DNA from 2 places in the Cohaesibacter sp. ES.047 genome. Region 2 is predicted to be linked to the other one. Evidence: predicted binding sites of a transcription regulator. Region 2 holds the regulator's gene; the other holds the start of a gene.
What was found. The regulator HrcA, encoded in region 2, represses chaperone genes, less so after heat shock. The targets are predictions, from matches to a motif close to GTTAGCACTCNCNNNNNGNGAGTGCTAAC.
Positions count from the first base shown of each region.

Region 1: groES (co-chaperone GroES) is a predicted target of HrcA. The motif match lies at 5,445-5,473, and genes of this name have one in related genera.

Region 1 is NZ_LT907844.1:2,567,027-2,578,355, forward strand. It holds gene CPH65_RS11705 (PAS domain-containing methyl-accepting chemotaxis protein) at 1-288, opposite strand, end outside; gene CPH65_RS11710 (EAL domain-containing protein) at 776-2,422, opposite strand; gene groL (chaperonin GroEL) at 3,328-4,980, opposite strand; gene groES (co-chaperone GroES) at 5,044-5,331, opposite strand; gene CPH65_RS11730 (AAA family ATPase) at 5,667-6,251, opposite strand; gene CPH65_RS11735 (SulP family inorganic anion transporter) at 6,258-7,523, opposite strand; gene CPH65_RS11740 (GNAT family N-acetyltransferase) at 7,633-8,154, opposite strand; gene CPH65_RS11745 (ATP-binding protein) at 8,393-9,991, opposite strand; gene CPH65_RS11750 (response regulator) at 9,993-10,760, opposite strand; gene CPH65_RS11755 (EF-hand domain-containing protein) at 11,187-11,329, shown strand, end outside.
Region 2 is NZ_LT907844.1:722,746-734,074, reverse strand. It holds gene putA (bifunctional proline dehydrogenase/L-glutamate gamma-semialdehyde dehydrogenase PutA) at 1-2,647, shown strand, start outside; gene CPH65_RS03215 (LysR family transcriptional regulator) at 2,899-3,789, shown strand; gene grpE (nucleotide exchange factor GrpE) at 4,196-4,858, opposite strand; gene CPH65_RS03205 (hemerythrin domain-containing protein) at 5,008-5,535, opposite strand; gene hrcA (heat-inducible transcriptional repressor HrcA) at 5,819-6,910, opposite strand; gene rph (ribonuclease PH) at 7,184-7,909, shown strand; gene rdgB (RdgB/HAM1 family non-canonical purine NTP pyrophosphatase) at 7,919-8,560, shown strand; gene hemW (radical SAM family heme chaperone HemW) at 8,568-9,758, shown strand; gene CPH65_RS03180 (penicillin-binding protein activator) at 9,836-11,113, opposite strand.

The DNA.
Region 1 (11,329 bases), 1.8 Mb from region 2:
ATCGGAGCCATCCTTGCTCTTGCGCAGGTATTCACCGTTCTGCGCTTCGCCGCATCCAAGCGCGGTCCAGAAGGCTTTATAGTCAGAGGAGTTGCGTACTTCATCGGATACAAACATGCTGTGATGTTTGCCCACGATCTCACTCTGTGCGTAGCCCAAAGCTTGGCAGAAATTGTCATTGGCGCACAGAATTGTGCCGACGAGATCGAATTCGATAATCGCCCAAGAGCGCCCGAGCGCTGCCAGACGTGCGGTGTCATCAGGACCACCAAAGTTAAAACCAAGCATGACCACTCCGTACTAATGCTGTATGAACCTCAGTATGACGATGCTTAGTAAACGAGTTTTTAATCCATCTTCTAAAATTAGACTACAATAAGAATTGGTAAATATAGGTATTCAAGAATGGCGTTATACTCGTATAAATATTAAATATAAATTAGGGATGGCAGCTTGGTTGCGGTCGTAAAGGCTGCAATCGTTTATCTGAATTCGGGAGAACTGCGTGGATATTCAATGCTGGCGGGAGATTCTTGGTAAAGACCTCCTGAGGTTTTTGGGTGCAATCGATGGATTGTCAATCAAGGGTGGATAGCTTTGTAAAAGATGATTTACCTGTGAATGAAATCTCGGGTTCAAACCTTGATCGGTTCCACGAGACGACATTCTACGGTCCGGCACTGGCCGGATCATTTCTTGCGACTACGGAAAGGAAAGAAAGGGCAGGCTCAATGTTTGACGGCACGCACGGCCTGACATCGGATTGATGCCACGGTCACTTTTTGAAGACAGCCTTGATGTCAGGATGCACATGAGTTGTGTGCGTGACGTTTTGAAGCCGTTCTATCTGGAAGTCCGCAAGGAACGTACGCAGACGCTTAGGCGACATGGGCGGGCTGATGAGATAGCCTTGAATGATGTCCACTTTGTTGGTGGCCCGTAGTTCCATCAGGCGGTCACGATCCTCGACACCCTCGACAACCAGCTTTAGGCCGGTCTTGCTGATCATCTCGATAGCACTGAACAGCATTGTCTTGTTGAGGCTCCCTTCGGGGGCCATGGCAAAGGAGCGATCGAGTTTTACGCCATCAGCGCCCAGAGCGCTTAGATAGTGGATGCTCGAGTAGCCCACGCCAAAGTCATCGATATAGGTCTCTATGCCGCTTGCTCTCAAAAGCGAAACCGCTTCCTTGGTTTCTTCTAGCGGCAGATTGGCCGTCTCGACGATCTCTACCACGGGCTGCAGCTTGCGCGGAGCCTCGATCATTGGCAACAGGGCCTTGATTAGCCAGATGCCCTCAAAATCCTGCGGGAAGATGTTGATATTCACGCGGGGCACTTCAACGGAGAACTCAATAGTGCGAAGGTCGTCAATCGCTCTGGCGATGACGCACGCAGTCAATTGCTTTGTCAGTCTCTTTTTCTCGACAATCGGCAAAAAACGGTCAGGAAATACAAGCGAGCCATCAGTATCCCGCCAACGCACGAGCGCTTCGACGCCTTCGATTTCGCCAGTGTCCAGAGACAGGAGCGGCTGGTAGAAGCATTCAAGCGTTTCATAGGACATGGTGCGGATGAACCGCGACTGGAACGACCAGATGCGCATGACGCGTCTACTAAGAAGCTTGGCCAGCATAAAGGCAACAACGCCCAAAATGGCAACCACCAGAACAAGCGCTCCTCTTGAGGAGAACAAGGTGTCTGCGATAGGCGCAACCGAGTATATGCAGATCAGGTCATTGGAGTTGCACTTATACGACCAGAAGCTTGCCTTCTCCAGACTAAAACCGGAATCGGGGAGCGCTGTCAGCTCTAAACCATGGCTCAGACCGAATTTCCCCGCCCGATGGCGCATGCTGCCATCCTTGATCGGTGAGAGCATCTCCCGCTCATGCCAGGTGGTCAGTGCCTCTTCCAGATCGATTCTGGGAAGAACCAGAGTAAAGCTGTTCTTGCGAAAGAATGTACCTGTCAGCCCGTTTTGACCCAACATTTGCAAATCACGGTCGAGCCAAAGCTGGTAGCCGTTGGCTTGATCGATAATGTCCGGCTCGCCGAGCTTCAATCCGGCATGGCGCAGGCCTTCTGTTACGGAACATGAGACGGTTCCATCATCATAGATGATCTCGTGAATACCATCGGGAAGGAAGCCAATACGCTCGAGCCAAGATTGAAAGGCGCTCGAGCAAGGCACCATTGTGCTCGGAATCTCAAGTTTCGCAACCGTTCTGCCGATATTGTCACCGATCACATTCAGGCTTCGAAGATCCCGGTCCATCTGCTTGTCCAGACCCTTGAGAATCTGGATGGACCCTATGGCTGCTGCACCAATGAGAAGCAGAGCGAAAACCACACCAAACAGCGTTGCATTCACCGCCTTAGGGTACTTCACAAGAAATGAGAGCCTACTGTACAGTCCCATGACACCTCCGTTCAGGGTGCACAGTATGAGGCGAATGTCTTACTATTAGTTAATGTTCACTAATTAGCGTGTGGCATAAGGTGTCATTGCGGACGGGGTAAACGACTATCAGTTGAAGGGAAATACATCGAGTATCCATAAATGCCAACGAAAACATACAGAAATGGAATTGTGAAAAATCGCAACAAAACCTGAAGCTGTATGGCTAGGCAAAGAAAAAATTTTGGATAACTGCGAGGCTTTTGTGAAGAACGTATGGAGAAGATGTATATCCCGCCTTTTGATAAGATCTTTATTCAGGGTTTGCGTTTTGAATTTGATTTATAGTGTGTTGAGGAAATAGTTTGTATTTTCATCAATGATTGATGCCTCTTCGCCCAATGGTGGCAGGCCAGAGGACTCCAACGCGCACTTTGCCAGTCAGATCATCCACGGTCCGGGCATATTGCAAGTCTCGATAGCGACTTTCCAGATGCTGATGTTCAACTCATCGCCCCGCAGGCAGATCTTCAGACGCCCGCCAGCATCAATGCTAGCGCGAGCGGTGACACTATGATCTGGGCAGCCGGGAGAAGCCTCAATGCATCAGATTCAGCAGCAGGGAAGCGTGCATTCATGCTCTGCCGCGAGGACGCTCAGGCCTTAAGGCATGGGCGCAACAAAAAAGGCAGCCCACGATGGATTGCCCTAATCTCAGCAAGGTGGCTGGGGTATGACTTACATCATGCCGCCACCCCGCGACGCCCGCAGGGGCGTTAGCCCCGAGGACGCGCAAATCAGACAATGACACGCCCGCAGCGGCTCCGCCGCGAGGACGCGCGACCAAGCGAGAAGCATGGGCGCAACAAAAAAAGGGCAGCCCGCTATGGACTGCCCTAATCTCAGCAAAGTAGCTGGGGTATGACTTACATCATGCCGCCCATGCCGCCCATGCCGCCCATGCCACCCATATCAGGCATTGCAGGAGCGCCGCCATCTTTAGACGGTGCATCAGCGACCATGGCTTCGGTGGTGATCATCAGACCAGCGATAGAGGCTGCATCCTGCAGAGCAGTGCGAACCACTTTGGTCGGGTCGATGATGCCAGCTTCGATCATGTTGACATAGCTTTCTGTCTGAGCGTCGAAGCCAAGGGACTCGTCGCCTTCCAGAACTTTGTTGACAACGATCGAGCCTTCAACACCAGCGTTTTCGGCGATCTGGCGGATAGGAGATTTGAGGGCATGAAGAACGATCTTGATGCCAGCTTCAATGTCAGGGTTGTCAGAGGTGAGTTTCTCGACAGCCGTGGTTGCGCGCAGAAGGGCGGTGCCACCACCAGGAACAATACCGGCTTCAACAGCAGCGCGGGTTGCGTTCAGGGCGTCGTCAACGCGGTCTTTGCGTTCTTTCACTTCAACTTCGGTTGCACCGCCAACGCGGATAACAGCAACACCGCCAGCGAGTTTCGCCAGACGTTCCTGAAGTTTTTCACGGTCATAGTCAGAAGAGGTTTCCTCGATCTGAGCTTTGATCTGTGCAACGCGGGCTTCGATGCCGTCTTTTGCGCCAGCACCATCAACGATCGTGGTGGTCTCTTTGGTGATGTTGACCTTCTTGGCAGTACCCAGCATGTCGAGGGTAACGCTTTCGAGTTTGATGCCAACGTCTTCGGAGATCACGGTGCCGCCGGTCAGGACAGCAATGTCTTCGAGCATGGCTTTGCGGCGATCGCCGAAGCCAGGAGCTTTGACAGCAGCAATTTTCAGGCCGCCGCGCAGTTTGTTGACAACGAGCGTAGCAAGCGCTTCGCCTTCGATGTCTTCTGCTATGATGAGCAGCGGACGGGAAGACTGAACAACGGCTTCAAGGATCGGAAGCATCGTCTGCAGGTTGGAGAGTTTCTTCTCGTGCAGCAGGATGTACGGATCTTCCAGATCAGCGATCATTTTCTCGGTGTTGGTTACGAAGTACGGAGACAGGTAACCACGGTCGAACTGCATGCCTTCAACGACTTCCAGCTCGGTTTCCAGAGACTTGGCTTCCTCTACGGTGATAACACCTTCGTTGCCAACTTTCTGCATCGCATCAGCGATCATCTGGCCGATTTCGGCTTCGCCGTTAGCGGAGATGGTGCCAACCTGAGCAACTTCTTCAGAAGAGTTGATCGTTTTGGAGGAAGCTTCGAGCGCCTTGTGGGTCTCGGCAACAGCGATATCAATGCCGCGCTTCAGGTCCATCGGGTTCATGCCAGCAGCAACGAACTTGTGGCCTTCGCGAACGATAGCCTGCGCCAGAACGGTAGCAGTGGTCGTGCCGTCACCAGCGATGTCGTTGGTTTTGGACGCAACTTCACGCACCATCTGTGCGCCCATGTTTTCGAACTTGTCTTCAAGTTCGATTTCCTTGGCAACGGAAACACCATCTTTGGTGATGCGCGGTGCGCCGAAGGATTTTTCAATCACCACGTTGCGGCCTTTCGGGCCCAAGGTGACTTTTACAGCGTTAGCCAGAATGTCCACGCCGCGCAGCATTTTCTCGCGGGCGTCGGGACCAAATTTGACTTCTTTAGCAGCCATGTTAGCTCTTCCTGAAATCTAGTACTTGTCTATAAGAGGCGGTTCGACGGGTTTTCCTGGCGCTTAGCCCAGGATGCCCATGATGTCGGACTCTTTCATGATCAGCAGGTCTTCACCGTCGATTTTGACTTCGGTGCCGGACCATTTGCCGAACAGAACACGGTCGCCCGCTTTAACTTCCAGCGCGACCAGGTTGCCAGCTTCGTCACGAGCACCGTTGCCAACAGCAACGATTTCGCCTTCGCTCGGCTTTTCTTTGGCGGTATCAGGAATGATGATGCCACCAGCGGTTTTCTCTTCGGATTTTACGCGGCGTACGACGACGCGGTCATGCAGAGGACGGAATTTCATCTCTGAAACGTTCCCTTGTCTGTTATGCAGCCGTCGGACCCTCGACAAGGGCGTATAATGCCCCTATCTTATACAGCGGCATCCGAGCGGTCTGCTCCTCGATTTACAAGCCTGTTAGCACTCTCTATTGGTGAGTGCCAACGACGGACTTTCATGTAGTCACGACGTACAGGCAAGTCAAGAAAACGATCGAAAAAAGCGACAATTTTTTCTGCCCATTTGGTAGCAGGAGCCCTTCCGCATCGCGCCAGCCCTCGGTTTTAGCGCAAAAATCAAACGCGATACCCTTTAGATTGTCGGATTTGAGGGAGGGGTGAGCGAGCGATAGGTGGCGCTCAGCCGCGTTTGAGATGGTTCTGAACGAGATGGAACAGCACAGCGCTCAGTCGTTCCTCCACCGAACCCCACACGGTGATATAGTCACACCCTTGAGCCTTCAATTCGCACTCGAACAGACGGAGAAAGTGCTCCCTGTTCTCCGGTGCGTCGCGCTGACCATCGGGCACCCAAGGGCAATCCGTTCCGCAAAGAACATAAAGACGGGGCGCGAAGGGCGGCGATTTGAGACGTTTCTTGTGGCTCTCTGCCCACTGTTCCCACTGCGCCCAAAGCGGTGTGTTGAGCTCGTCTTCGTAATAATGGCAAGAATACACGAGGGATGAAATCAGGTCAGTGTCGCAAATCAGCAATTTGTCTTCTGCCTGCGCGATGTCGCCTGCGCGTTCTTCATTGGCCCACTGGCCTTGTGCGATGGGAATGGCATCCTCGAGCGTCAATTCCCCTCGCACCTCGAAATAGTCCCGTAGATATTCCGGCGCAAGAATGCCATCGAGTGTCTCCACCAATGCCTGCGCCAGAATTGTTTTGCCCGAACTTTCCGGGCCGGTGAGGATGAGGCGGGGCAGGGAAGAGGAAACCATCAGATATCAGCGCTCCGGAGTGTGCCAGTCACTATCGACAGCTTTCCTCCGAGACAGACGCAATGCAAGCCCTACCGACACACCGACGCCGATCGCGACGGTCAGATCCACAAGAACCGTGAGGCTGAGCGTCAACAGAAGCAGAACGAGGTCGCTCCGTCGTCCTTTGAGATACTCACCCCATTTGTGCACCTCGCACATGTTCCACGCGGTCAGCATCAAAAGGGCAGCAAGGGCAGGCATCGCCAGATGACCGGCGAGCGGGGCGGCAACGAGCATCACGAGGAGGATGACCAGCGTATGGACGATGCCCGCCACGGGGGTTTTCCCTCCGGCTTTCACGTTGGTTGCCGTTCGGGCGATAGCGCCAGTTGCGGGAAGGCCGGTCATCAAAGCCGATGCGATGTTGGCCGCGCCTTGCGCCATAAGCTCGGCATTGGGACGGTGATTGCCGTTGATCATCCGGTCTGCGACCAGCGCGGACAAGAGCGACTCGACCCCTGCCAGAAAGGCGATGATCAGGGCTGAAGGAAACAGCTCGGTGATCCGATCAAGGGTAATCTCGGGAACTTGCGGCCAGGGCAGCGTGCGCGGCAGCTCGCCAAAACGCGATCCGATGGTATCCACATCAAGCGAAAGGAACGCCACGAGCAGCGATCCAACCGCGATGGCAACCACCAGACCGGGGAAGCGCGGAAAGGTGCGGCGCAAAAGCACGATCATCACGAGGGTGGTCATCGCAATCGCAATCGCCGCCAGACTGGCGGTATCGCTGGCTGCGATGAGGGCAGGCACCTTGTCGATGAAATCCGCGGGCTCTGAGGCAAGATTGATCCCCACGAAATCCTTGATCTGGCTGGTCGCGATGATAATGCCGATGCCGATCGTGAAGCCGTTGACGACGGCATCGGGGATGAATTGGATCAGACGGCCAACCCGGAAATAACCCGCCACAAGAAGGATTATGCCCGCCATCAGGCTCGCCAGCACCAGACCATCGTAACCATGAGTGCTGATGACATCGAACACGACAACGATGAAAGCACCGGTCGGCCCACCAATCTGCACCCTGCTGCCACCAAGCAGCGAAATGAAAAATCCGCCAACGATGGCGGTCACGAGCCCTTTCGCGGGATCGGCGCCCGAGGCGATGGCGATCGCCAGACTGAGAGGCAGCGCGACCATGGCCACGGTGATGCCTGCAAGCACGTCTGATGTGAAAAGCGAAAGGGAATAGTCGCGAGAGGTGAGAATGATCTTGGGTTGACGCATGGGAACTTGCCGAAAGAGGAGAAAGGCCATTGATTACGTCCTTTGGGACGAGGTCTCAAGCCCTGCGTTGGTCAAAGCTCCTATGCGTCTGAAGGATGCCGCCTGCTTCTCAGGCGAGCAGGCGATCATGTTCGTGCTCGGGATCCATGCGTAGATCGCTGCCGGAAATCGCCTTCTGGAAATAGACCCGCAGGATCTTGTCGCGCCCGTGGTCTGGCTCAGCCCGGTGGGTCTCGGTGAAGCCTCTGACGTTGTAGTAGTCGACGAGCTCGGTCATCACCTCGGGGGTATGCAGTCTGAGAAACGGCAATTCCCGCGATTCCGCGATAAGCTCAAGCTCCGACAGGATGAAACACCCAACCCCTTGACGCTGCCAGTCTTTCCCGATCACGAGATAATCGAGGTAGAGCGCATTGTCGACTTCACTCATGGCGGCCGCACCAATTGCCGTTCCGTCCTCATTTGTCGCCACATAGAGATTGCGGTTGGCGAGAAACTGGTCGAGGTGAGAGAAAGCATGGGCTGGCTGACCAACTCCCATGCGTTCGCCGATATAGGCCATGTTTTTCAGGTAAAGGGCGCGGATTTCCTGTAATTGCTGGGCTTTTGCCAGCCGGAATGAGATCGCCATAAAGCTATCCTTTGTCTTGTGCCCGGCTCTTTCGTTCCGCTGCCATTGCAAGGATGAGGGCAAATCCGTCATCCGGCGGGAGCCGGCTATACTGGGTCTGTTGGGCTATTGATGGTTATGGCGTCCATTTGATGACAGGATTATGACGATCCTATCGCCATCCAACGAAGTCGGTGGCAGCGCGCGGCCGCAAGCGCCCTCCCAAGGTGGATGGATGGCGTTCTGAGCGTGTCGATTGCTATCGCGGCAGGCTGATGATCGCTTCAAGGCCGCCTTCGGGCCGGTTGGTAAGCGTCACATCGCCGCCGTGACTGCGAATGATCGTCCGGGTGATGGAGAGGCCAAGACCGACGCCGCCGGTTTCCTTGTTCCGCGATCCTTCAACGCGATAGAAGGGAGAGAAAACTTCCTCCAGCTTGGCTGCGGGAATGCCCGGTCCGCTGTCCATGATTCTGATGTGGATGCCGTGCGCGTCTTTTGACAGACTGATTTTGGCGTCCCCTGCATACCGCAGGGCATTCTCGATGAGATTGCACAACGCCCGTTTCAGGCTCACCGCCCGGCAGGGATAGACCAGACTGTCCGGCCCTTGGAAGCAGACTTCCTTGCCCAGATCCTGATAATCCTCCTCAAGCGACGACAACATGGCCGCGATATCAACCTCGCGGGTTTTCTCGTTGGTCGCGTCCTCGCGGGTGAAGGCAAGAACCGCATCGGTCATGGCCTGCATTTCGTCAAGGGTCGCCAGAATCTTGTCACGCATTTCCTCGTCATCAACGAATTCTGCCCTGAGGCGCATGGTCGTGATGGGTGTGCGCAGATCGTGACTGACCGCAGCAAGCATGCGCGTTCGGTCCTGAACGAAGCGCATCAGGCGTTCCTGCATGGCATTGAAGGCGGAAATCGTGTTGCGCACTTCCTTGGGGCCAGCTTCCTTGAGCGGTTCGATGGTTTCGCCTCTGCCCAGCTTGCGCGATGCGCGCTCGAGATCGCGCAACGGGGCCGTCAGGCGTCGGACCGTGAACAGCACGACCAACAGGATCAAAAGAGCAGTCATCGCGAGTGAAATCAGAAACGGCCGTCCCCATTGGTCCGGTAGGGTTGGCAAACCGGTGCGCACTTGAAGCCATTTGCCATTGTCGAGCGGGATGGCAAGGGTCATGTCGAGTTCTTCGAGTTTGGGATTGCGGAACCGTCCGCGCATCGGTGCTCGGTTGGGGTTTTGCTCCCGCCAGCGGCGGCCCCAGCCTCTGCGATCATCCCGTTCATGCATGAAGCGGCGCCGGTCCGGATTGGGCGGCATGTCACTGGACATCATTGCGCCTGGGGGCGGCATTGCTCTGGGGGGGGCGTCATTCTGGCGATTGTCGCGCCGACGCCAGAACAGGCTTTCATCAATGTCGCTGATCCGAACCGTTCCGTGGGCAAGGCCTGCGCGGTACTCCAGTTTGCCCGCCAGAGCTGCTTCCAGCGTTCCTGCCTTTGGTACGGAAAGCGGGGTCTCGTCCCGGATCGAGTAGAGAACGGTCTGGCCACCCGCAGCCTGAATGACCCGGGCATGGACGCTCTCATCGGTCTGGTTCAGCACCCGCACCAAGGATGCTGTGCGATCAAGCACCTGTCCGCGATAGGTCATGACCGCAACCTGAGAGCGCTCGTTGGCAAAGATGAAGATCGTAATCACCTGTGCAATGACCAGCGCGATCAACAGGGCCGCAACAAGCTGTCCTGCTAGCGACAGCGGCCACAGCCGCAAACGACGCCAGAACGGAGTGGCCTTCCGGCCCTTTTTATCCTTGTTGGGGGAGGCGTCTGGGGCGGGAGAGGCATCTGGCATGCTAAAGCGCGTCTCCCAGATCAGATATGTCGAGGTCGCTGGATGAGACCTTGCCGGTCACCTTGCCTGTGAAGACATAGCCTCCACCGCGCACGGTCTTGATCAGCTTGGGGGTCTTGGGATCTTCCTCGATCTTCTTGCGCAGACGAGAGACCTGATTGTCGATGGATCGATCAAAGATCTGCGCGGTGCGGCCTGAGGTGAGGTCCAGAAGCTGGTCTCGCGACAGCACCATCGTCGGGCGTTTCAGGAAGGTGACAAGCAGACGATAGTCCGCAGCGCTGAGCGGCACGGTGACGCCTTTTGGGCTGAGCAGCTCGCGCTGATGCACATGCAGCTCCCAGTCCTCGAATTTAAGGACATCAGGCTCTTCGGTCTTCTGGGCTTCCGGCGGCAAGGATTTGCTGCGCCGCAGAACGGACTTGATGCGCGCCAGCAGTTCGCGTGGATTGAATGGCTTGGACAGATAATCATCGGCGCCGATCTCAAGGCCGACGATCCGGTCGGTTTCCTCGCCAAGCGCAGTCAGGAGGATGACTGGAATATTCTCGTTCTCGCGAACATACCGGCAGAGTGTCAGGCCATCTTCTCCCGGCATCATCACGTCAAGCACGATGAGATCAATGGCAGCTGTTTTGAGAACCTGCCGCATCTTGGTGCCACCATCCGCGTCGCTGACACGAAAGCCGTTCTTGGAAAGATACTTGGACAAGAGTTCGCGGATATCTTGATGATCATCCACCACCAGAATATGAACCGACTGTTCCATTGCCATTCTCTCCATTGCATCCTGTCAAACCGGACCGTGCCAGCAATTGCTGTCAGGGATGACAAGATCCCGATCAACCCGGATAGATCTGTGTCACCATTTGCTTCGTTCTTCTTCAGATAACACGAAAATTACGATGACCAAGACAGAATAACGCGTTTTCGGGAGCGGAATTGCGGTAAATTGTAACCCTGTGTAACCAGTTCTCATGGCGATACAGAGTGCGACAAAATCGCCGTTTCCCGGGATAGATTCGCGACAAATACCCCCTATCTTCACTTCATCGGCAGGGCAAAAACCTCTCTACAGGTCACCCGCCGACACCCAACCGGCCCCGGGATACGGAAGGCCAGTCACCTGACCCTTGCGGCCTGACGGGCCCGCCGCCAATGAGAAATTGGCACAGTTTGATAGAGGAACAAAGAGATGAAAAACCTGAGCAAAATCACCCTGGCAATTGCCCTGATCGGTGGTGTATCCGCAACTGCGCTGACCATCGACAACGCAACGGCACGCGGGTTTGAACGCGGCCCGAACATGGGGCAGGGCTATATGGGCCAAGGCTTCAT
Region 2 (11,329 bases):
CCGCATTACCGTGCGTCTGGTCAAGGGTGCCTATTGGGATGCAGAGATCAAGCGCGCCCAGACCATGGGGCTGGAGAGCTTCCCGGTTTTCACCCGCAAGGTCAATTCAGACGTTTCCTATCTGTCCAACGCCCGGCGTCTGCTGGACATGACGGATTGCATCTATCCGCAGTTTGCTTCGCACAATGCCCACTCGGTTTCAGCTATCGTCGAAATGGCCAGATCCAGCGGCATCTCCAAGAAAGCTTACGAATTCCAGCGCCTGCATGGCATGGGCGAAAGCTTGTTTGAAACCCTGATGAAGAAAGAGAAGATCAGCTGCCGCATATATGCGCCGGTCGGGGCTCACTCCGATCTTCTTGCTTATCTGGTTCGCCGCCTGCTGGAAAACGGCGCCAACTCTTCCTTCGTCAACCAGATCGTTGATGAGAGCATCGCACCCGAAGAAATCGCCAAGGATCCTTTCGCACAGGTCAAGGCGCTCGGTGACAACATCGAGAACGGGTTTCTCACCCGTCCCGCTGATCTGTTCGGTGACAAGCGGCGCAACGCCAAGGGCTGGGATCACACCGAGCCGCTCACCATTGCTCAGCTTGATGAGAAACGCGGCAACTTCCTGACCCACAAATGGGTGGCAAAGCCAATCATCGCTGGCGATCTTTCCGCAACCGAAACAATAGAGCTGCGCAATCCCGCCAACCCGTCCGATATCGTCGGGGAAGTCATCGAAGCCACTGCCGCGGACGTGGAGACGGCCCTTGCGGCATCCGCAGATGGCTGCGCACAATGGTCGGCGGTTCCCGCCAGTAAACGCGCTGAGGTCTTGCGCAAGATCGCCGATCTCTATGAAGACAACGCAGAAGAGTTCTTTGCCCTTGCCAGCCGTGAAGCGGGCAAGATCATGCTCGACTGCATCGGTGAAGTGCGTGAAGCGGTCGATTTTGCTCTCTTCTACGCCAACGAAGCCGAACGTCTTGATCCTGAGGGTGCCCAAAAGGCCCGCGGCACTATCACCTGCATTTCGCCATGGAACTTCCCGCTGGCCATCTTTAGCGGCCAGATCCTCGCCGCTCTCGCAGCGGGCAATGCGGTGATCGCCAAGCCTGCAGGCCAGACACCGCTTATCGCGGCCCGCGCCATCGAGCTCATGCATGAAGCGGGCGTACCCGCTGCGGCTCTTCAGCTTCTGCCCGGTGATGGCCCGACCGTGGGTGCGCCCTTGACCAGCGATCCGCGCATCGCAGGGGTCTGCTTCACCGGTTCGACCGCGACCGCCCAGACCATCAACCGCGCTATGGCTGAGGCCATGGCGCCAGACGCTCCGCTGATTGCGGAAACTGGTGGCCTCAATGCTATGATCGTCGATTCCACGGCTCTGCCGGAACAGGCGGTGCGCGATATCGTTGCCTCAAGCTTCCAGTCCGCGGGCCAGCGCTGCTCGGCGCTGAGAATGCTTTATGTGCAGGAAGATGTCTTTGACAAGGTGGTCCACATGCTCATGGGCGCGATGCAAGAGTTGGAAATCGGCGATCCATGGTCCTGGGCAACCGATGTCGGCCCGGTCATTGACCAGGCAGCCAAGGCCAAAATCAACAGCCATTGCAGCAAGATGCGCGCTTCAGGCAAGGTGCTCAAGCAACTTGATGTGCCAGAAGGCGGGCTTTTCTGTGCTCCAACCCTGATCGAGCTTTCGGGTATTGAGGAGCTGGAGGAGGAAATCTTCGGGCCGGTGCTTCATGTCGCCAAATTCTCGGCCAAGAGCATCGAGAAGGTGATCGCCTCCATCAATGCCAAGGGCTTCGGCCTCACCTTCGGTCTGCACACCCGCATGGACAACCGTGTGCAGGAAGTTGTTGATCGCATCAAGGTCGGCAACATGTATGTCAACCGCAACCAGATTGGCGCTGTTGTCGGCTCTCAGCCGTTCGGTGGCGAAGGGCTGTCCGGTACCGGACCAAAGGCAGGCGGGCCGCACTATGTCGAGCGATTCTTTAATCAGGCCCCGCGCTATGTACCAGTAAAGGGCAGCGAAGCCTTCTCGGGTGTCGAGTTGCAAAATGCGGTGCATGGCCTCAACGCCAAGAAAGACCTGCAAGCCGAATGGGCGTCGAACAACTATCGCTTTGCGGCTCTGAAAGGTGTTTGCGACATGCCGCTGAAATTTGATGAGTGCATCAAGGATGATCTGGAGCCGCGGGAACTGCCCGGGCCGACGGGCGAATCCAACAGGCTGTCATTTGCGCCCCGTGGTACGGTGCTGGTGACCGGACCTGATGAAGAGGCGGTGCTTCAGCAGGCAACGGCAGCTCTTGTTGCGGGCAACGCGGTCGTGGCCGTTGCGCCCGGAGCCAAAGCTCTGGCAGAAAAACTGAAACAGGCCGATGCCCCGATTGTCGGCTTTGACGGTCATATCGATCCCGATATTCTGGGTCGTCTCGAAGGCGTGGCCGCAATTGCCAGCAACGCTGAAAGCGACACCCTCAAGGCGATGCGGGTGATCCTTGCCAAGCGCAAGGGCATGCTGTTGCCGCTGATCACGGAGTTTGATGTGCATCGGTACCTGCTTGAGCGGCACCTGTGTATCGACACCACAGCCGCAGGCGGCAACGCCACGCTGCTCGCCGCAGCCGAAGGCAAACAAGCCTAAAAACCAATCTGGCGCATGAGCCAAACCGATGGTTAGAGAGACCCCGATCATGAACATGGTCGGGGTTTTTCGTACGGGGTGATCGCGAAGCCTGCAATCGGGGCCCCGATGGCCGGAAGGGGGTGCGACAAGTGGATGCGACAGGGCGGCATCCGACTTGTTTTGATAGAAAAACACCGGAAAACAGGCTAAGAAAAAGTAACCCTCTTATCGCATGTCGAAGAATGACCACAGCATCATCGGGGAAACCATTGTCTCGCAGCCTTCCACCCTTCAGCGCCATCAAGGCCTTTGAAGCCGCAGCGCGCCACGGCTCTTTCGCACGGGCAGCACAGGAGCTGGATGTGACAGCCACCGCCATCTCTCAACATGTCAAGGGACTGGAAAAATGGCTTGGGAAACCGCTGTTCGTCAGACGATCAAACGCGGTGGAGCTGACAGAGCATGGTCGGGACATTCTCGATGATGTCACGCGCATTCTTGATGACATCGCCAGTCTTCTGCCGCGTGAGCGCGAACCAAGTGCCAAGCAGACAATCCTCATTGCCGCGCCTGCGATGCTCATTGACGGATGGTTGGCACCCGCTCTTGCTCACTTTTATGAAGACAATCCCGGCCTTTTGGTCACGTTGCAGCCAGCTGACCACCAGAAGTCTTTGCAAACCGACAACCGACCGGATTTTCTCATCAGCGATCAGGACAAGATCGCAGACGGCTTGCTGGCCGACTTTCTGTTCGATGATGCGCTTCTGCCCGTATGTAGCGCGCAGTTTCGGGATATTCTGGGGCTGAGGGATCGCACCAATTGGCACAGCGCCCCTCTCATCCATGACGCAACATCCCCCGATGACTGGCAGACATGGGCCAAAAGGCGCGCGCCTGACCTTGACGTTCACTGGAATGATGGCGCTCGCTATGCCAACCACTGGTTGGCGATCGAAGCCGCGCGTCAGGCCCACGGCATGTTCATGGCACATGAACCGCTGATTTCCGGGGCGCTAGATGAAGGTTCTCTTGTTGCGCTGGACGAGACGCCTCTATCACTGGGGAAATCTGTCAAGCTGATCCGGCGGCGCGGTCATGCCAGCCCGGCGGCCATCCAGTTTCGCGCCTGGTTGCTCGAACGCGTTCGAACCCGCTGAAAAGACAAAGACAACAGGCTGTCACCGCATTCCGAATAGGCTTGAAGAGACCAAAAAAAGAAAAGGAGACTCAAAAGAGTCTCCTTGAGAATGTGATCCATGGGCCTGACGCCAGCAGAGGAACGTCGAGGGGAGGAGAGAGACGCACTGGCAAACCCGAACCACAAGGTTGGAATAAATTTAATCCCGCCGCTTGGGCTCAACTTTGACAAAAATCATGTTTCGGATCCGAATTGCGCAGGAGAACTGCGACGAAACAGCGCACGTTCCCGTAAAAGATGAATGGTAAGGACCGATTCTCTTTTCGATTGAAGGTCTACGGATGACACGAAAAACCCTCCTGCCCCAAGGGACAGAAGGGTTGGATCATTGTTTCAAACAGAGCGACCCACCGGTCGCCGGAAGGTCAGACGCTCTTGTCGATGCCTTCAATGTCGGACGGATCGGCAGACGGGGCTTCCTGCTCATCAGGCTTGGCGACGAATTTCGGGCCACCCTTGGCAACGCCGACCATGGCCGGACGCAGAACGCGCGTTCCGATGACATATCCGGCCTGTACCACCTGCACCACCGAATTGTTGGGCACTTCGGGATTGGGTACTTCGAACATGGCCTGATGATAGTTGGGGTCGAATTTCTCCCCTTCTGGGTTCAGCTTCTTGACGCCGTGCTTCTCGAGCGTCTTGAGCATTTCCCGCTCGGTCATTGCGGTGCCATCCAAAAGTGCGCGCAACGTGCCTTCTGCATTGGCTCGCTCTTCATCGGGAATGGTTTCCAGCCCGCGGCGCAGATTGTCGGCCACCGCCAGCATGTCGCGCGCAAAGCTCGTCACCGAGAACTGCTTGGCGTCCTTGACTTCCTTTTCGGTGCGACGACGCAGATTTTCCATATCGGCAATCGTGCGCAGGAGCTGCTCCTTCATCTCGGCAGCGTCCCTTTCCAACTCGGCGATGCGCAATTCTGCGGCTTCCAGAGGATTGAGATACGGCTCTTCGGAAGTGGTATCCCCGGCCTGTGCCTCTGCAACTTGCTCTTCATCAGCTTCAGACTTTTGCATTTCGTCAGACATGTATTAGCCTCTAATTGGTATCTCGCTTCATGCCAGCAACTCGATAACCGGCACACGGGCTTTGGTTAGCCCCGGATATCGAGCTTTCTGACAGAAAAATCAAGTGCTGCGTCTGGATCAGTTGAATACTTCTGATCGTCGTGACGTCATTAGTAGCCGCCGAACTTTGCTTCACCCTGATCCATAAGCAGGGGCAGGATCAGATCTTCCTCATCTTCCAGATGGCGCATCAGACCGCTTAAAAGGCCTTTCGCTTCCTGCGCATAGATATCCAGCGCCTTGCGGGGATCCTGTTGACCTTCGCTCTGCAACACCTGGATGAAATCATTGGCGGCAGCGGCGTTGCGCTCGAGCATGTCATGCAGCAGATGGTGATCTTCGTCCAGAAGATCAAATCCCCCCTTCAGCCGATCGTCAGCGGCTGCGAAAACGGGAAAATATTGATAATCTTCAATCTGATGATGCCCGTTCAGCCCGCCAAGAAAGCTGTTGAGTCGTGGCGCGAACCATTGGGCGAACTCCATTGGTTGCATCTCGCCTTCCAGCGCCTTGTTGGTTCCTTGATCCATCATGGCGGCCATCTGGCGAAAATCGTCATGGCGGTCAAGCCAGAATTGTCCCAGACCGCCAATGGTATGGACTGTACCCCACTCGGCGCGAGGATATTGTTCAATCAAAACACGAAACTCTTCAGGAATTCCTGAGCGAGTCAAAAGAGATGGCTGGTTCACGAGGCTGGGTCTCTCCAGAACGCTTTGACGATAATCCGGGGTGCCAGATTAGATCGAAACGCTGCTTATCAGTATGTCAGTGTATGGTCGGGAACCGAAATTCCCGAAAATTGCTCTCGGCAAGATCAGGTATGATCCGAAACACAGATAGGTATTACACCATGGTTTTTGCAAGAGGCATCTTGTTTAGCGATCAAAAGGCGGAAATTTCAATCCTGGCATTAAGATCTCAAGACGGGTCAGACAGCATGCTGCTGAGCACCCGCGCGGTGTAATCGACCATGGGAACAATGCGGGCATAATTGAGCCGCGTCGGGCCGATGACCCCCAGAATGCCTACGATGTTGCGATCACTGTCGCGATAGGGGGAGACGATAACAGACGACCCGGACAAGGAGAAGAGCTTGTTTTCGGACCCGATGTAGATGCGGACCCCGTCACCCTCGTCAGCCAGTTGCAGCAGCTGGATCAGATCCTTCTTCGATTCAAGATCGTCAAACAGGTGCCGGATGCGTTCCAGATCTTCCCGCGCGGTGACATTTTCCAACAGTTTGGAACGGCCCCGCACAATCAGGCTCTGGGGCTGATCGTTCGATGCGCCCGCCCATGTGGCAAGGCCGGCTTCCACCAGTTTGGCGCTGAGATCATCAAGCTCGGCTTGCAGATCATGCCTGTGGGCCTCAACCTCTTCCTGTGCTGCCAACAGGGTCTTGCCCCGGATATGGGCATTGAGAAAATTGCTCGCTTCGGTGAGAGCCGATGCGGGCAGACCGGAGGGTAGATCGATCAGACGGTTTTCCACCCGATCATCCTCATCGACCAGAATCACCAAGGCCTTGGTGGTTTCCAGTCGCACGAATTCCACATGCTTGAGGCGTTTGTCCTGCTTTGAGCTGAGCACCAGCCCCGCTCCCGACGACATGCCAGAGAGCATCTGGCTTGCCTTGGTCAACAGATTTTCCACCCCGGCTTCGGGGGCATGGGATGAGGCCATCTGACGTTCGATAATGCGGCGTTCGTCGTTGGACAGATCACCGAATTCCATCATCGCATCGACAAAGAAGCGCAAGCCCAACTCGGTGGGCAGGCGTCCGGCACTGGTGTGGGGCGAATAGACAAGGCCCAGTTGCTCCAGATCGGACATGACATTGCGCACCGAGGCGGGCGACAGGGAGATCGGCAGGGCCTTGGAAATGTTGCGTGACCCGACGGGATCACCGGTTTCCAGATAGGATTCGACGATGGTGCGAAAAATATCCTTCAGCCGGTCGTCCATACCGGTCAGGGGGGAGATCTGGTTGAAGCGTTCGAAATCGATCATGTCACCTATTTCCGATGCCGCAATGACAAACTGGGTTGATGAGGGCAACAACCCGCTTGCTTGGCGGTCAAGCAACCTGTTATGCCTCAAAAACTGCAAATGCCGCAAGCCACACCTTGCTTTGAGCTGCAAGCATTTCTAAAACAGCCCAGACACGGGAGCTTGCATGCCTGTTCTGCCCATCCCAACTGGACGGCAGCGACGATAGGCGGCGATGCTCCCCGCAATACTATATGGTCCAGTTGGTCAAAAATGGAAGGCAGGAGAACCCATATGCGCCCATCCAAGCGAAATCCAGATGAGAAGCGCCAGGTGACGATCACCCGCAATGTCTCCAAACATGCGGAGGGCTCCTGTCTGATCAAGGCTGGTGATACCCATGTTCTTTGCATTGCAAGCCTTGAAGAGCGCATCCCGCCCTGGCTGCGTGGTCAGAATCGGGGCTGGGTCACGGCCGAATATGGCATGCTGCCCCGCGCCACTGGCGACCGTATGCGCCGCGAGTCGCAGGCAGGCAAACAGTCGGGCCGCACACAGGAAATCCAGCGTCTCATCGGCCGGTCCTTGCGGGCTGTTGTCGATCTGGGCGCTTTGGGCGAGCGCCAGATCACCGTTGACTGTGATGTCATTCAGGCCGATGGCGGCACGCGCACAGCATCCATCACCGGCGCATGGGTCGCGCTCAACGATTGCATCGAATGGATGCGCGCCCGCGGCATGATTGAAGCGAACAAGAAGGTTCTGAAAGATCAGGTCGCAGCCATTTCCTGCGGTATCTACAATGGCACCCCGGTGCTCGATCTTGACTACCTGGAAGATTCCGACGCCGAAACCGACGCCAATTTCGTTATGACTGGCAGTGGCGGTATCGTCGAGATTCAGGGCACCGCAGAAGGCGAGCCCTTCTCCGAGGAAGAACTGATGGAGCTGATGCGCCTTGCCAAAAAGGGCATTGGCGAATTGCTCGAAGTGCAGACCGCCCCTGACGAAGCCAAATAGGAAGCTCACATGCCAAACAAGCTGACCGCAGAGACCCCTCTTGTTGTCGCCAGCCACAATCAGGGCAAGATCCGCGAAATTCGCGAGCTTCTGGCCCATTATGGCCTCAGGGTCAAAACCGCCTCCGAGCTCAATCTGGAAGAGCCCGAAGAGACCGGCACCACCTTTGAAGCCAATGCGGAGCTAAAGGCGCTGGCATCGGCAAAGGCCACCGGCCTTCCGGCTCTGGCGGATGATTCGGGCTTTGCGGTTGACGCGCTTGATGGCGATCCGGGTATCTATTCGGCTCGCTGGGCCGGTCCGGACAAGGACTTCGCGATGGCCATGCGCAATGTCGAGGAAAAACTGCAACAGAAAGGCGCGACCGCTCCTGAGGATCGCTCCTGCCACTTTGTTGCCGTCCTCTGCCTTGCGTGGCCGGACGGGGAAACGCAGTTTTTCCGCGGCGAAGTAAAGGGCACGGCGGTCTGGCCGCCACGCGGAGACAAGGGCTTTGGCTATGATCCCATGTTCCTGCCCGAAGGCCATGACATCACCTTTGGTGAAATGACCTCCGATCAAAAACACGGCTGGAAGCCGGGCGGCAAGGATGGTCTCAGCCACCGCTCCCGCGCCTTCAAGCTGTTTGCGGATGCCTGTCTTGAAGGATAAGGCGCCAATGGCACAGGGCCAGTCAAACATGCCGGGGCCGGACAATCCCGGCTTCGGCATTTATCTTCATTGGCCCTTTTGCCTTGCCAAATGCCCCTATTGCGACTTCAACAGCCATGTGCGCCACAAGCCGGTCGATCAGGATCAGTTCGGCCGCGCAATGATCTCCGAGTTGCGCCATTATGCAGCCCGCATCAAGGGTGCCGGCGTGGCCCAGCCAGTGACCTCGGTCTTCTTCGGTGGCGGTACGCCGTCCCTGATGCAGCCGTCTGTCGTGGCAAGCCTTCTCGATGAAATTGCCGATCTTTGGGATGTCGCGCCCGATGCGGAAATCACCCTTGAGGCCAATCCCACGTCTGTTGAAGCGGACCACTTCAAGGGCTATGCGCTGGCAGGGGTCAACCGGGTCTCGCTAGGGGTTCAGTCCCTTTATGATGACCAACTGAAATTCCTCGGGCGTCTGCACAGCGCCGAAGAAGCAAAGGCGGCGATCCTTCTGGCGCAAAAGCACTTCCCGCGCATGTCCTTTGATCTCATTTATGCCCGCCCGCACCAGACGCCGGAACTCTGGGCCAAAGAGCTGAATGAAGCCGTGGCGCTGGCCGCTGATCATCTCTCGCTCTATCAATTGACCATCGAGCAGGACACGCCCTTTTTTGCCCTTTATCGCAACGGCAAGTTCGAGCTGCCGGACGAGGACACGTCCGTTGCGCTTTACGAGATGACCCACGAGGCGCTGGAGCGCCACGGTATGCCTGCCTATGAGATTTCCAACCATGCCCGCCCCGGCTTTGAAAGCCGCCACAATCTCACCTATTGGCGTTATGGAGACTATGTCGGCGCTGGCGCAGGGGCGCATGGACGGCTCACCCTGCCCAATGGACGCATTGCGACTGCCAATGAACGCCATCCCGAAAGCTGGCTCAAGCGGGTCGAAGAGAGGGGAACAGGCGCGCTCGATGAGGATATCCTCACCCTTGAACAGCAAGGGGATGAATGCCTCATCATGGGCTTGAGGGTGAAAGAGGGGATCAACCTTGATCGCTATGCCGCCATGGCCGGGCGCAGCATTAGCGATAGGCGCATCGATGATCTTGTGTCCGAGGGGCTTCTGGATCGCATCGAACCAAGGCGCATTCGCGCCACCCGCAAGGGCTTCCTTCTGCTCAATGCACTGGTGGCTGAACTGGCGGGTTGAACACCACTCTGCAAAAGTTGAAACAAAAAAAGGGAGCCTTGAAGGCTCCCTTTTCATTGGAATGGGCGTTCGGTGGCCTATCTAGGAAGGCCGCTTGCCGACATCGGCGCATCGTCGATGATCCGCGCCGAGCCTTTCGAGATTTCCATTACAGCCAGACTGCGCTGGGATGTGCCGTCGGCACGGAAGCGGAAATATCCATCGCCAAAGCCGATAAAGCCTTGCGGATCGGTGAGCGTTTCGTGAGCAAAACGACGCTCACCCGCTTGCGCTACGAGTGCAGCGGCCAGAATGACCGAATCATAGGCCAGCGAAGCCACACGCGGCGGCTGTTGTCCGAACTGGCTCGCATAGCGCGATGCGAAGGTATCAAAGCCGATGGTCCGACCGTCAAGATTGCGCAAGGAGCGTGGCGGTGCCGGATAGACAGCAGAGCGCAGCATCGGCTCCTTGAAGGTCGAGGGATTGTCCCATTGGCTGGAGCCAAGGAACATCACGTCGCCACTGCGAATGCCCTGACCGGCCAGCAATTGGGCTGCGGGCGCGGCGGCAGCGGCTTCGGGGATGAACACACTGTCGATCTGGTTCTTGACCTGACCGATCTGCTCGGCAGCGGTCTGCAGGCCAAACGGATCAGGCGAATTGCCGGATTTGTATTTCTCGATGGTGACGATGCGAATCCCGAAATGGGCGGCATACTGCCGCAAGGCTGCTTCGACCACATTGCCATAAGGCGTGCTGGGAAGGATCGCCGCAATGCTGCGCTTGTTGCGCGAGGATGCATAAGACAAGATGCGCTCGACATCATTCTCGGGCGTGAAGTTGATCAGATAAACGCCGCGCGCGGCAGCACCGGTATCGGTGGTGAAGGCGATCATCGGCACACCAGCTGGCTTGAGCACCTGTCCGGCCTGTTTGACGGCGCTCGATCTGAGCGGCCCGATCACAAGCTGCGCCCCTTCCTGCAAGGCGCGTCCGGCCTGTTGCGAGGCGGCACCGGGACCACGGCCGACATCCTTGACGATCACTTGCAGATCAGCAGAACTGTAATCCTGCAAAGCCATAGCTGCGGCGTTGCGGAGCGCAGTGCCGGTCTGCCCGAACACGCCTTCGGCCCCGATCGGGGCGAGCAAGGCCACGCGAACGCTGCCCGTGCCAAGCACTTCGCCCGTCGGCTCGGCGACATTCACCGTGTTGTTGAAATTGTTGTTGGATGAAAAGCCGGGACCGGACAGGGTCACCGGCTGACAGGCTGCCAACAAAGCAGTTGCGCCGACAAGTGCGACACCCGCTATCCGTTTGAGGCTCGCGGGCAGGAAGGACTGCTTGTCAGGGGACTGCTGAAGAATTCGCATCAAAACTGGCCTCCAGATTCAGACCGAATGTTTGAAGTCTGGTGTGCTGTTGGTCCCAAAGCCGCGAAATTGCCCCGTGGGTCAAAGAAGGTGGGACCTGATCGAGCAGACTGGGTGAAACGGAGCAAGGCAACACACATTTGTTCGTTTGATTTGTCAGAAATAACCTGCCAAAACAAGCATGTTGGGATTGACCGACAGGTTGAGGCCACGATT